DNA from 2 places in the Catellatospora sp. NPDC049609 genome. Region 1 is predicted to be linked to the other one. Evidence: riboswitches for the same ligand, from Rfam matches in the RefSeq annotation. Region 1 holds a riboswitch; the other holds the start of a gene.
The links. A riboswitch is a leader RNA that binds a small molecule or an ion and turns the genes downstream of it on or off. The one in region 1 is predicted to bind cobalamin.

Region 1 (7,101 bases):
CCACGCCATCGCGCGGGCCACCCCGTCGTCGTCCACCACGTCGCGCACGGGCAGCTCGATGAACTGGGCCTGCCCGCCGTCGCGGTGCGGCGGCAGCACCAGCCGCCGGGCCACCGTGTTCGCGATCTGGGCGCCGTGGTCGCGGCGCACCAGGTGCAGGCACAGGTCCAGCCCGGCGGCGCTGCCCGCGCTGGTGACCACCTGGCCGGTGTCCACGTAGAGCACGTCCGGCGTCACCTCGACCAGCGGGTGGCGCTCGCGCAGCAGCTCGGCGTAGCGCCAGTGCGTGGTGGCCGCCCGGCCGTCCAGCAGCCCGGCGGCGGCCAGCGCGAACGCGCCGGAGCAGATGGAGACCAGGCGCGCGCCGCGCCCGGCGGCCGTACGCAGCGCCGTGACCAGGGCGGGGGAGACCTCGGCGCGCACGTCGGCGACCCCGGGCACGATCACCGTGTCGGCGGCGGCGAGCACATCCAGGCCGTGCTGTGCGGTGACGGCGAACCCGCCCACCGCGGGCAGCGCCGCGCCGGGGACCTCGGCACAGACGTCCAGGTCGTACCACGGCACGTCCAGCTCCGGGCGGGGCAGGCCGAACACCTCCACCACGCAGCCCAGCTCGAACGGGGCCATCCCGGCGAAGGCCAGCACCGCGATCCGGTGCCGGGGCCGGGTCTGGAGCGTCAGCGGCGTACCCATGGCGGGATCTTAGCGAACAGCGGCGTTGCCGCCACTCGTGGTCGGCAGCCGGCCACCGCGAGGATGAACGCAGTGATCGAGCAGTAGAGGAGCAGCTCATGTCCGCCGTACTCGGCACCGCCCCGGCCGCCGCCGCCGATGTCGCCGCCGCCCACTTCGCCGCCCGCCTGTCGTTCGAGGCCGACGTGTCCGACGTGCACGCCGACCTGGCCTCGGGTGCCGCCGGCTTCGTCCTGGTCGACTCGCGCTCGCGGGAGGCGTGGGAGCAGGGACACCTCCCGGGCGCGGTGCACCTGCCCACCGCGGAGATCGCCGCCCGTGCGGCGGCCGTGGTGCCCGCGGGCAGCGTCGTGGTCACCTACTGCTGGGGCCCCGGCTGCAACGGCGCCACCCGGGCCGCGCTGGCCTTCGCCCGCCTCGGCTACCGGGTCAAGGAGATGCTCGGCGGGTACGAGTACTGGGTGCGCGAGGGCTTCGACACGCAGACCCCGCTCGGGTTGCGCAAGCACGATGTGGACCCGCTCACCGCACCCGCGAGCGGCGCCGCCTGCGCCTGCTGAGGGCGGGACATAGACGCCCGTCGGGGTGGACCATCGACGACACGCCGAACTTCATATGGGGTCGCTTTCCTCGCGATGCCACTAGATGTAGTGTGAGCGCATCGCTGGTCCACCCCTCCGGTGTCCACCGGACACCGGGTCGAGGGGTGCCGCGCGAGCCGCCGGAACGCGGCCCGCGCAGAGGGAATCCGGTGCGAATCCGGAGCTGCCCCGCAGCGGTGAGTGGGAACGAAACCGTCCCGCGCCCCTCCCGCGAAGAGGGGTGCGGAGCAGCACTGGGCCGGTCCGGCCTGGGAAGCGACGGTCTAGGGGGTCTCCGCAGCACGGCGTCCGCGCCGCGCCGCCCGGCCGTGCCCACGAGCCCGAAGACCTGCCGGCGTGCGCGCCACGGCCCTGCCCGTGTCGCGCCCACGACCCTCCCGTCCGGCTGGACGGGACCGGTCGCGGACACCGGGCCGCGCGGGACGGTCCACGGTGGATGGCGCGTGTCCCCCCGGGGAGGGTGAGCGCCGTTCGCGTGCCCTCCCGCGCTTCGACGAGGGGGAGCGCACGCCTTGACCAGCACCACCTTCCACACCACCACCGACGCCGGCGCACCCGGCGAGACCACGCCCGGCTTGGCCGCGTCGCCCGAGAACGCGCCGCCCGGCACGGCCGCGTCGCCCGAGAGCACGTCGTCTGACACCACCGCGTCGCTCGCGCGGCTGCTCGCCGAGGCGGCCCGGGGGCTGCCCGATGTGGATCACAATACCGTCCTCACCCCGGTGGCAGCCGGTGTATGGCCCGGCGCGACCGAGGCCGACCTGCGGCTGCGCGCCATCGAGACCGCCGCCGCCATGGTCGTGCGGGAGCCGTCGTACAGCCGCCTCGCGGCGCGGCTGCTCGCGGTGCACATCGCCGAGGAGGCGGCCACCCAGGGCGTACACGACTTCGCGAGCTCCGTGCGGGCCGGGCACGCGGCAGGCGTGCTCGCCGACGACCTGGCCGCGTTCGTCGCCGCGCACGCGGCCGAGCTGGACCGGCTCGTCGACCCGGCCGCCGACGACCGCTTCGAGTACTTCGGGCTGCGCACCGTCTACGACCGCTACCTGCTGCGCCACCCGGTCACCCGCAAGGTGCTGGAGACGCCGCAGCACTTCCTGCTGCGGGTGGCCTGCGGGCTGATGGGCGAGGTCGGCGACGCGGGCACCGCCGGCCGCCGCCTGCCCGGCGACGTGGCCGAGGTCGCCGCGCTCTACGCCGTGCTCAGCCGCCTGGCCTACCTGCCCAGCTCGCCGACGCTGTTCAACGCCGGTGCCCGGCGCCCGCAGCTGAGCAGCTGCTTCCTGCTCGACTCGCCGCGCGACGAGCTGGAGTCGATCTACGACCGGTACGCCCAGATCGCCCGGCTGTCCAAGTACGCCGGGGGCATCGGGGTGTCGTGGAGCCGGATCCGGTCCCGGGGCTCGCTGATCCGCGGCACCAACGGCCTGTCCAACGGCATCGTGCCGTGGCTGCGCACGCTCGACGCCAGCGTGGCCGCGGTCAACCAGGGCGGCCGCCGCAAGGGCGCGGCGTGCGTCTACCTGGAGACCTGGCACGCCGATCTGGACGAGTTCCTGCAGCTGCGTGACTCGACCGGCGAGGAGAGCCGGCGTACGCACAACCTGCACCTGGCCAACTGGGTGCCGGACGAGTTCATGCGCCGGGTCGAGGCCGACACCGCGTGGTCGCTGTTCGACCCGAAGGACGTGCCGCAGCTGGTCGACCTGTGGGGCGAGGAGTTCGACGCCGCCTACCGCGCCGCCGAGGCCGCCGGGCTGGCCGTGCGCACGCTGCCCGCCCGGGAGCTGTACGGCCGGATGATGCGCACCCTGGCGCAGACCGGCAACGGCTGGATGACGTTCAAGGACGCGGCCAACCGCACCTGCAACCAGACCGCCGTCGCGGGCAACACGGTCCACCTGTCGAACCTGTGCACCGAGATCCTGGAGGTCACCAGCGACGGCGAGACCGCCGTGTGCAACCTCGGCTCGGTCAACCTGGCCGCGCACCTCGGCCCGGACGGCGTCGACTGGGACGCGCTGCGCTCGACCGTGCGCACCGCCGTGCGGGTGCTCGACCGCACCATCGACCTGTCCTACTACCCGACCGGCGAAGCGGCCGGGGCCAACAACCGCTGGCGGCCGATCGGCCTGGGCGTGATGGGCCTGGCCGACGTGTTCTTCGCGCTCGGCCTGGACTTCGACGCGCCCGAGGCGCTGGCCCTGTCCACCCGGCTGGCCGAGGAGATCGCGCTCGCGGCGTACGACGCCAGCGCCGACCTCGCCGCCGAGCTGGGCACCCACCCGTCGTACGCGGACACCCGCGCCGCGCGCGGCGTGCTGCACGCCGACCACTTCCCGGACGCGGTGTCCACCCGCCCGTGGGCGTGGGACGAGCTGCACGCGAAGGTGGCCCGCACCGGCCTGCGCAACTCGCTGCTGATCGCCATCGCGCCGACCGCGACCATCGCGTCGATCGCGGGCTGCGCCGAGTGCATCGAGCCGCCGGTGGCCAACGTGTTCAAGCGCGAGACGCTGTCGGGCGAGTTCCTCCAGGTCAACCGCTACCTGGTGGACGAGCTGAAGGCGCGGGGCCTGTGGACGGCGGCGCTGCGCGACCGGGTGCTGGCGGCCGAGGGCTCGGTGGCGGGCATCGAGGAGATCCCGGCGGAGCTGCGGCGGCGCTTCCGCACCGCGTGGGAGCTGCCGCAGCGGGCGCTGATCGACCTGGCCGCGGCGCGGATGCCGTACATCGACCAGTCGCAGTCGCTGAACCTGTTCATGGCCGCCCCGGAGATCGGCAAGCTCTCCTCGATGTACGCCTACGCCTGGCGCAAGGGCCTGAAGACCACCTACTACCTGCGCTCCCGCCCCGCGACCGCCATCGCCCAGACCACGGTAAGGAAGGGCACCCTCCCATCGCTTTCCGTAGCGGAAGGGCACCTTCCTAACGCGTCGCGTGCGACCGGACCGGCTGCCGCGTCCGCTCCGGCGAGCGCGCCGGGTGCAACGCTGCGCACCGCCGCGAGCCCGATCAACCTGAACCTGGAGAACCCGGAGATCTGCGAGGCATGCCAGTGACCACCCCGAAGAAGATGCTGCTCGACCCGGGCCTCGACCTGACCCTGCGGCCGATGCGCTACCCGGACTTCTACGAGCGCTACCGCGCCGCGATCCGCAACACCTGGACCGTCGAGGAGGTCGACCTCGGCAACGACCTGCCCGACCTGGCCGGGCTGTCGGCGGGGGAGCGGCACCTGGTGAACCGCCTGGTCGCGTTCTTCGCCACCGGCGACACCATCGTGGCCAACAACCTGGTGCTGAACCTGTATCGCCACATCAACGCCCCGGAGGCCCGGCTCTACCTGAGCCGCCAGCTCTTCGAGGAGGCGGTGCACGTGCAGTTCTACCTGACCCTGCTGGACACCTACCTGCCCGACGACGCGGAGCGGGCCAAGGCGTTCGCGGCGGTGGAGAACATCCCGTCGATCGCCCGCAAGGCGAACTTCTGCTTCGAGTGGATCGACTCGGTGTTCGACCTGCCCGCGCTGACCACGGCCGACGACCGGCGGCGCTTCCTGCTGAACCTGATCTGCTTCGCCGCCTGCATCGAGGGCCTGTTCTTCTACGGCGCCTTCGCGTACGTGTACTGGCTGCGCTCGCGCGGCCTGCTGGACGGGCTGGCGGCGGGCACCAACTGGGTGTTCCGCGACGAGTCGATGCACATGGACTTCGCGTTCGCGGTGGTCGACACGGTGCGCGCCGAGGAGCCGGAGCTGTTCGACGACGCCATGGGCAAGGCGGTGACCCGGATGCTGGAGGACGCGGTCGACGCCGAGCTGGCCTTCGCCGAGGACCTGTGCGGCGCCGGGCTGCCCGGGATGACCCTGGCCGACATGCGGGAGTACCTGCAGTACGTCGCCGACCAGCGGCTGGCCCGGCTCGGGCTGCCGGCCCGGTTCGGCTCGGCCAACCCGTTCCCGTTCATGGCGCTGCAGGACGTGCAGGAGCTGGCGAACTTCTTCGAGCGCCGGGTGACGGCGTACCAGGTCGCCGTCGGCGGCACGGTCAGCCTCGACGAGGACTTCTGACGGGGAGGCCGGGCCGCTAGTTGGTGCCGAGAATGGCCTGGAACCGCTGCTCGGCGAGGTCGAACTGGGCGAAGATGTGCGCCTTGACCTCGCCGAGCAGCGGCGTGTCCGGCCGGGCGACCAGCTCGCGCAGGGCGGGCACCAGCGGGGAGTACTTCGTCGCGGCCCGGCGCACCTTCGGCCCGATGGTGTGGATGACGCCCACGCCGTTGTCGGTGAAGTCGGAGACCTTGATGACGCGCGCCCACGGGTCGACGTCCAGCGACTCGACCACGTGCGTGCGGTACTGCTCGTCCTTGTCGCGGTCGAGGTCGTACTCCGGGTTGGTGACCGCGGCGACCAGCGAGGCGACCCGCGGGCCGAACCGCTCGGCGAGCACGGCCAGCGCCTGGTCCCGCGGTGGCGGCCCGCCCCGGTGCGGCTGGCCGGTGATGCCCCACGGCTGGTCCTCGACGGAGTCGTGCAGCAGCGCCGCGACCAGCACGTCCCGGTCGGTGATCCGGTAGTAGTGGATGATCCGGATCGTGACGCGCAGCAGGTGGTTGAGGTAGGGCTCGCGCACCCGCCGCTGCTCGGCGTGCAGCCGCGCGGCCAGCTCCAGCGCCTGCTCGAGCACCGCTCGGTCGTCGTCGGGCAGCCGCTCGATCTCCAGCCGGAACCGGTCGCGCAGCCCCTGCTCGCCGAGCACCTCGGTGATGGCGTGCAGGGGCATGGTCATGAGGTACGCCGGCGCGGTCGCGTCCATGCCGGTGTTTATATCCGATCAGCGCGTACCGCGCCGTCCCTCCGATATGGACGCGACAGTCAGCGGGGCACCTTGGTGCGGTTGCGGTCGGCCAGCGCGCGGGCCAGGCTGAACGGCTGGTTGACGGGCGCGCCCGCGTCGGCACCGGCACGCGGACCAGGGATGACGGTGCCGGAGACGGCGGCATGCTGGCCGACCCGCGCCGGCGCGGTGCCGTCGAACTCCTCCTGCGTCATGGCCTGCAGTGCGCTGAACATCACACCGATCAGGCACAGCGCCGACAGCAGCACGATCGGCACGATCAGCACGAACGGGCTGAGCCCGGCGACCTCGCCGGTGCCGTCGGTGTCCAGGGTGATCCGCACCGCCGCCATCGCGGTGTAGTGCATCCCGCACACGGCCACGCCCATCACGGCCGCGGCGGCGGTGATGGCGCGCATGCCCGACACGGTCACCGTGAACCACAGGGCCACCGTCGCCGCCACCACGGCGATCATCACCGAGGCGCCGACCAGGCCGAGGTCGTAGCTGACGTCGCCGGCCACCCGCATCGCGGCCATGCCGGTGTAGTGCATCGCCACCACGCCGAGCCCGGTGAAGCCGCCGCCGGCGACGATCCGCAGCGCCGACTTGCGCCCCTGCCCGGCGATGAACAGGCCGATACCCACCGTGACGACGGCGAGCGCCAGGCTGATGAAGGTGGTGACCGCGTCGTAGCGGACCGGGCTGGCCGGCACGTCGAAGCCGATCATCGCCATGAAGTGCATGAGCCAGATGCCGGTGCCGCCGATCGACAGCGCCGCGATGATCAGCCACCGGGCGCGCCGTCCCGCGCTCGGCGCGCGCCGGGCGCGGGCGGTGCAGACCAGGCCGAGCAGCGAGCCGATGAACGCCATCAGGTACGCGGTCACCGGGTTGAACCAGCCGTACGCGAAATGGTGCACTTCTGCCATGGGAGCGCCTCCGGGCGGTAGCCGAGGACGCCATTG
Region 2 (7,101 bases), on a different contig from region 1:
CCGGCTGCACCCCGACGTCTACGCGCCGGGGAAGATCCCGAAGGCCATGTACGGGCTGAGCGCCGACGTGACCGTGGTCGCGGTGCCGAACCTGATCGTGGTCGCCGAGGACATGCCGGACGACCTGGCCTACCGCCTCACCCAGCTGATCTTCGACTTCCAGCCGGAGCTGGCCGCGGTGCACCCCGAGGGCGACAACATCAGCCGGGACATCGCCGCGCTGGTGTCGCCTCTGGACCTGCATCCGGGCGCCAAGCGCTTCTACGGGGTGTCCTGACCGCGGGATCGTCCAGACGGCGGACAGACCCGGTGATCACGGCGTAGCGTCGGGATTGCCGGGAGGTGTGCGATGCCGTTCTTCGTTGCCATCTGGTTCACCGTCGTCGTCGGCTGGTTGATCCACGTCGCCGTGGACAAGCACCCGGATCGGCGCACCAGGCACCGCGTGGTGGAGCTGGCCCTGCTGTGGATCATGGTCGTGGGCGCGGGCATCTGGGGCCTGATCGGCGGGCTGAGCCATATCGGACCGACCTCCGGCCAGACCGCCGAGCAGATCGGCTACACCCAGTCCATGTTCCAGTGGGAGGTGGGCTGGGGTGACATCGCCGTGGCCGTGCTGGCCATCGGTTGCGCCTGGCGGCGGCTGCGCGGCACCTGGCTGACCGCGGCGGTGACCGCACTGGCGATCTCCTTCTGGGGCGACGCCTGGGGCCACTTCAACCAGTGGGTGTTCCACGGCAACACCGCGCCCGCCAACACCTGGGCACTGCCGTCCGACATCCTGATGCCGCTGCTGGCCGTCATCCTGCTGGTGATGTACCGCCGCGGCGCCCCTGCTGCGGACGCCGCGGCGATCACGGCCCGGGACGGTCTCAGGACCGGCCCGGCGCCTCGATGACGTAGGGCATCAGCGCCACCGGAAGCTCGGCGGCGCCCGGACCGCCCGCGGCGGCCCAGGCGGCGACGTACTCCACGACGGCCTCGTCGAGGACGCCGCCCAGCCACACCGGCTGCCCGCCCGCCCGGCGACCGGACGGGCGCGGGTGCACCACCATCACGTTGGAGTGCTCGCAGACGTCCAGGCACTGCGCGATGCGCACCCGGACGCCCGCCTTCTCCAGCTGCCGCAGCTGCCCGTCGTGATCGGTGTCCGGATGCTTGGCCGTGCCGCAGCAGCAGTCACGGCACACGGTCACCCGCGCCTTCACCCGGTCACCCGCGCCGCCGGCCGGTCCCCGGCGCCACGCGGCCCCGCCGCCGACGCGCGGTCTGCGCGACCCGCGGCCCGGCCCGCCGCGCGGGACGTCACGCGCCCGCCCGTGCCGCGACGGCGCCCACCGAGGCCTCGGCGCGCAGCCCGGCCAGTCCGAAGCCGACGCCCAGCCCGGCCCAGAGCACGACCGACGCGAGCAGCGACAGCAGGCGGAAGCTCCACAGCAGGTCCGCGGGTGTGCCGATCTCGTCGCCCGAGGAGGGCAGCAGGAACAGCACAGCCAGGCCGAGCAGCGCCACGCCCACCGGGGCGAGGTGGCGCACCGGCAGGGCCGCGCCGCGCCGTGCCAGCCGCCCGGCCACCAGGCCCATCGCGGACACCGTGGCCAGCCCGATGACGATCGCGGCGAGCCAGGTCACCGTGCGCGCCTGCTGGGTCGCCTCGCTGCCCACCCCCGGCGGGTTGGTCGGGAAGCGCAGGAACGGCAGCAGGCTCACGCCGAGGAACCCGGCCCCGGCCAGGCGCAGCGCCCGGCCCCACGGATCGGCCTCGGGGTCGCGCCGGTGCAGCACCGCGTAGACCAGGCCGAACAGCAGGCCGATCGCCATCCCGGCGAGGATCACCGAGACCAGCAGGCCGACGTGCTGGGTGTCGCGGGTGAACAGCTCCGCGCCGTGGCCCGCACCGGCCGCGGCATGTTCGAGCTCGATGGCCCGGTCGATGACCGGCTCGGCGAGCAGCAGGGACACCAGGGCGGAGGCGGCACCGGCGCACGCGCCGGCCAGCCCGCCCCGCCCCATCAGGGAGAGCAGGGTCACGTGCGCCCCCGCTCAGTGGCAGTTGGCGGCGAACAGGTGCCGCCCGTCGTGGGACAGCTCGTGCAGGTAGTTGGCGCTGCGCGAGAGCTCCCCGTACACCGGGGACAGCAGCGCACCCTGGTCCAGGAACACCGCGTACAGGATGAACAGCGCCAGCAGGACGAGCAGGCCGGCGACGACCTGGTCCCGCAGCCGGATCGCGACCGCGGCCGTCCGGTCCGACGACGTCGCGGGGGTGGACAACGCACCCATGATCAACCTCCTTCTCGGGGTTCACCGCCCCGAACTGGACAACGACGGGTCAGTGTCCTGACTCCCGGGTGGATGTGGTGCGTCGCGCTTGCCGCGCCTTCCAGCCGCTGCAGCGGCCGTGGCTCGTGCGGGGCGCTCCCCGGTCACAGTGGCGGGACCGTCCCGGATTCTCACCGGGTTCCTGCGCACCGTCGTCTGATGTGTACTTGTAGCAACCACCATGCCAGCGTGCTCGTACGCCCGTCAAACCCTCTCACTCCGCCGGTAACGCCGGTCACCGCCCAGGGTGCACGGGCCGGTGATATCGCCGATGCGCCGCCACGCGCCGCGCGGTCACCATGACCGCATGATGAAGCATCCGCGCAGGCTGGGCGCCGCCGCCGCGCTCGCCCTGGCCGCCGCCCTGGTGCCGGCCGGCGTCGCGAGCGCGGGCGGCGACCGTACGCCGATATCAACACCGACGGTGTCGGGGCCGCTGCCGGGCGCCGTGCCCGGCGACCGGCTGTCCCCGGTGCTCGAGGACACCTACCCGTTCTTCTCCACCCCCGACGACCTGGCCCGCCACGGGTACGTCGAGCAGGAGTTCCTCCTGTCCGGCATCGCCGACGGCTGGGACAGCCAGGGTGGGCCCGTCGCCACCGACGTGCCGTACCGGACCCGGATCGTGGTCCGGCGGCCGGTCAGCCGGCACGCGTTCAACGGCACCGCGCTCGTCGAGTGGCAGAACGTCACCGCCGGCTACGACCTCGACGCGCTGTGGAACGGCGAGGCGATCATGCGGGCCGGGTACGCCTGGGTCGGCGTCTCCGCCCAGCGCGTGGGCGTCGACCAGCTGCGCTCGTGGAGCCCGACGCGCTACGGCGCGCTGGATGTGACCGGCGGCGGCGCCCACCTCGCCGACGAGCTGTCGTACGACATCTTCGCCCAGGCCGCGAAGGCGGTGGGCACCGGCGGGCCCGGCTCCCCCCTGGGCCGGCTCGACGTGCGCACGCTGCTGGCCGTCGGCGCGTCCCAGTCGGCGGGGCGGATGACCGTCTACTACCAGCACATCCTGCCGAAGGTCGAGCCGGTGTTCGACGGGTACGCGTTCATCGTCGGCAACGCCCCGACCCGGGTCGGCGACGAGCCGGTGTTCCAGGTGCTGTCGGAGACCGACGTCCGCACGCCGGTGCGCCCCTCCCCCGACACCGACCGGTTCCGCCGCTGGGAGGTCGCCGGCGGGGCGCACTCGGGCTGGCGGGGGCAGGAGTACCGCAACCCGATCTCGGTGCGCGACCTCGGCGCGGCCCCGGTGTACGACTGCGCCGCGCCGCCGTTCAGCCGGGTGCCGGTGCACCACGCCACCGCGGCGGCCTACGACCACCTGGTGCGCTGGGTCCGCACCGGCACCCCGCCGCCGGTCGCCGAGCCGCTCGCCTTCAACGCCGACGGCACCAAGGCGCGCGACGGCCTCGGCCTGGCCCTCGGCGGCATCCGCTACTCCCAGGTGACCGTGCCGACGGCGCTCAGCACCGGCGACAACTCCGGCCAGTCGTTCTGCTTCCTGTTCGGCTCCCACCAGCCGTTCGACGAGCCGACCCGGGACCGGCTGTACCCGACCCGCGGCGGATACCTGGCGCGGGTCGCGCTGGCCGACGTGCGCAACGTCGCCGCCGGCTACCTGCTGCCCGCCGACGCCCGCGTCAACCTGCGCGAGGCCCTGGCCTCCGGCGTGGGGCGCTGATCACCGTCCGGGCCCGGCCCGCCTGCCCGCGCGGGCCGGGCCCGGACCGCCGCTCCCGGCGCGGCTGCCCCGCCCACCTGGTGCGGCAGCCGCCCCCACGCCCCTGGCCCGGCCGAGGGCGGCGAAGCCGCCATCACCGGCGCCGGCCGTGGTGGTGCCCGTCCGCGCCGTCGTGGTGGGCGTGCTGGTCGCCATGGCCGTGGTGGGTGTGGCCGTGGTCGTCCGGGTGGTGGTGCGGCGTCTGGGCCGCACCGACCCGGTCCTCGAAACCGGGCAGCTTCACCCGGTAGACGCACGAGTCGCAGTTCATCCGGATGTCGCCCGCCAGCGCCTCGTCGTAACGCTCGATCACCAGGTCGGCGAGCGCGTCGGTGTCGCCGAGCACGGCGGCGCAGCGCACCGGCACGCCCGCGCGCCCGGCCGCCCACGCCGTGGCCTGGTCGGCCACCCGGCGCGGCAGCACCCCGGTGAAGAGGAAGTACGGCAGCACCACTATCCGGCGCGCGCCCAGCGCGGCACAGCGGTCCAGGCCCGCGGGCACGCCGGGCCGGGCGAGCGAGACGAAGGCGTACTCCACCGCGGCCACCGCCGTCGTCTCGGCCAGCAGCCGCGCGGCGCGGGCCACCTCGGCGTTGGCGTCCGGATCGGTGGAACCGCGCCCCACCAGCAGCACCGTGTCGCCCTCGGCCGCACCGGCCTGCGCCAGCCGCTCCCGCAGCAGGGCCAGCACCGCCGGGTGGGCGCCGAGCGGGCGGCCGTACGCCACCGCGAGCCCGGGATGCCGCAGCTGCTCACGGGCCAGCGCGGCCGGGATGTCGCCCTTGGCGTGTCCGGCCGCGACCAGCATCAGCGGCACGGCGGCCAGCCGGCGGTGCCCGGCCGCGACCAGCTCGCCCACCGCCTCGCCGAGCGGCGGTGGGGACAGCTCGATGAAACCGCCGCCGACGCTCACCCCGCGCGGGGCCAGGCGCTTGCCCACCCGGTCGGTGAACGCGCGGAACTCCTCCGCGCCGTCGGTGTCGGACGTGCCGTGCCCGGCGATGAGCAGCGCGGGCGGGGTGGCGATCATGGTCTTCCTCCTGGGGGTCGCACCTGACGGAGCTCGTCTCGGGGTCGCCGGGAGTCACCTGTGGCGGGCGCCCGGCGACAGCGGCTCCTCACGGAGGCGCGGTGTCGTGGCCGGTCAGCGGGTCGCCGTAGAGCAGGGCGTTGACGGCGGCGGCGGCGACGGCCGAGCCGCCGCGGGCGCTGACGTTGGACAGCTGGGGCAGCCCGGACGCGCGCAGCGCCGCCTTCGCCTCGGCCGCACCGACGTACCCGACCGGCAGGCCCACCACCAGCGCCGGAGCCACCGTCCCGGCCGCCGCCAGCCGCAGCAGCTCGAACAGGGCGGTCGGGGCGTTGCCGACGGCCCATACCGCACCCGCCGGATGCTCGGCGGCGGCCAGCCGCACCGCCGCGGCGGACCGGGTGATCCCCTCGGCCGCGGAAAGTTCCGCCGCCCGCGCCGAGCCGACCAGGCAGCGCGACGGGTAGCGGGTGATGCCCGCGCCGACCATGGTCACGTCGACCACCAGCGGCGCGCCCGCGGCCAGCGCGGCGGCCCCGGCGGCGAGCGCCGCCTCGTCCGGCACCAGGTCGGCGACCCAGCCCGGATCGGCCGTGGTGTGCACGATCCGCTCCACCACGTCCCTGCTGTACGGCGCCAGCCCCGTCGTGTCCACCACCGACCGCAGGATCCGGTACGACTCCGCCTCGATCGGATGCACCACCCGCGCTGAACCGCCCATCACCGCTCCCCCACGGTCAGGGTCACCGCGTCCACCGGGCACACCTCGACGCACTCCCCGCAGCCGGTGCACAGGTCCGGGCGGGCGTGCAGGGTCGCCGGGCCGTCGCCGCCGACCGGGCGGATCGCGTGCGTGGGGCAGGTCAGTAGGCAGGCGCCGCAGCCCTGACAGCCGTCGAACCGCACGGAGACGGCCGGTCCGGGCCCGCCGCCCGCCGGCCGGCTCCCCGCGCGCGTCAGCTCGGCATCCACGCGTACCCCCGCGGGGTGACCATGCGCCCGGCGACCGTGCGGGTCGTGCTGGCCCCGACGATCACCACCGTGTTCATGTCCACCGCGGCCGGGTCGAACTCGGCCAGCGTGGTCAGCGCGACCCGCTCGCCCGGCCGGGACGCGTCGCGCACCAGCCCGATCGGCGTGCGCGGCGGCCGGTGCGCGCCCAGGATCGCCAGCGCCGCGGGCAGCTGCCGGGTGCGCCGGGCGCTGCGCGGGTTGTAGAGGCACACCACGAGATCGGCCTGCGCCGCGGCGGCCAGCCGTCGCTCGATCACCGCCCAGGGGGTGTGCAGATCGGACAGCGACAGGTACACGTGGTCGTGCCCCAAGGGCGCGCCCAGCAGCGACGACGCGGCCAGTGCGGCGGTCACCCCCGGCACCGCGGTCACCGCGATGTCGTCTCCGGCGAACTCCAGCGCGGGCGAGGCCATCGCGTACACGCCCGCGTCGCCGGAGCCGATCAGCGCCACGGCGTGCCCGGCGCGGGCCAGCTCGACGGCGGTGCGCGCCCGCTCCTCCTCCGCGCCCAGCCCCGAGTCCACGATCCGGGTGCCGGGCCGCAGCAGGTGCCGGACCTGCGCCACGTACTGGTCGAGGCCGACCACGATCGAGGCGGCCCGCAACTGCTCGGTGGCCCGCGGCGTACGCAGGTCCGCCGCGCCCGGCCCCAGCCCGATCACGGCGAGCCGCCCCATCGGGACCAGCCGCGCCACCGCCACGGTCGCCATCGCCGACGCCGTCTTGCCCGCGACCAGCTCCGCGGCACGGCCACGGGCCCGGGCCGCCAGCAGCGCCGCCGCCTCGGCCACGCTCGGCGTGCCCACGGCCGCCCGGACCACCTCCGACGGGTGGGGCACGTCCACCGCCGCCAGCTCTCCCGCCGGGAAGGTGACCAGCGGCAGGTTCCGCCCCGCCGCGTACGCCAGCAGGCCCGCCTCGTCGGCCTTCACGTCCGCGGTGGCGATCGCGCACACCGACGCCGCGGCCAGCCCCGCCTCCGCGAGGACCCGGTCGGCGAGCGCGGCGATCT

Region 2: linked by a shared signal. The riboswitch ahead of AB0J67_RS07250 (hypothetical protein) and the one ahead of AB0J67_RS13570 (ribonucleoside-diphosphate reductase subunit alpha) in region 1 are both predicted to bind cobalamin.

Annotation. Positions count from the first base shown of each region.
Region 1 covers NZ_JBFAOU010000037.1:24,745-31,845, reverse strand. Annotated here, with positions in the region: gene ftrA (transcriptional regulator FtrA) at 1-693, opposite strand, end outside; gene AB0J67_RS13575 (rhodanese-like domain-containing protein) at 792-1,253, shown strand; cobalamin riboswitch at 1,433-1,625, shown strand; gene AB0J67_RS13570 (ribonucleoside-diphosphate reductase subunit alpha) at 1,982-4,357, shown strand; gene AB0J67_RS13565 (ribonucleotide-diphosphate reductase subunit beta) at 4,348-5,367, shown strand; gene AB0J67_RS13560 (HD domain-containing protein) at 5,384-6,112, opposite strand; gene AB0J67_RS13555 (MHYT domain-containing protein) at 6,172-7,065, opposite strand.
Region 2 covers NZ_JBFAOU010000016.1:28,502-35,602, reverse strand. Annotated here, with positions in the region: gene AB0J67_RS07270 (TAXI family TRAP transporter solute-binding subunit) at 1-277, shown strand, start outside; gene AB0J67_RS07265 (DUF6790 family protein) at 350-898, shown strand; gene AB0J67_RS07260 ((2Fe-2S) ferredoxin domain-containing protein) at 873-1,208, opposite strand; gene AB0J67_RS07255 (CbtA family protein) at 1,306-2,031, opposite strand; gene AB0J67_RS07250 (hypothetical protein) at 2,044-2,283, opposite strand; cobalamin riboswitch at 2,313-2,508, opposite strand; gene AB0J67_RS07245 (alpha/beta hydrolase domain-containing protein) at 2,630-4,006, shown strand; gene AB0J67_RS07240 (sirohydrochlorin chelatase) at 4,140-5,075, opposite strand; gene AB0J67_RS07235 (precorrin-8X methylmutase) at 5,164-5,796, opposite strand; gene AB0J67_RS07230 (4Fe-4S binding protein) at 5,796-5,981, opposite strand; gene cobJ (precorrin-3B C(17)-methyltransferase) at 6,032-7,101, opposite strand, start outside.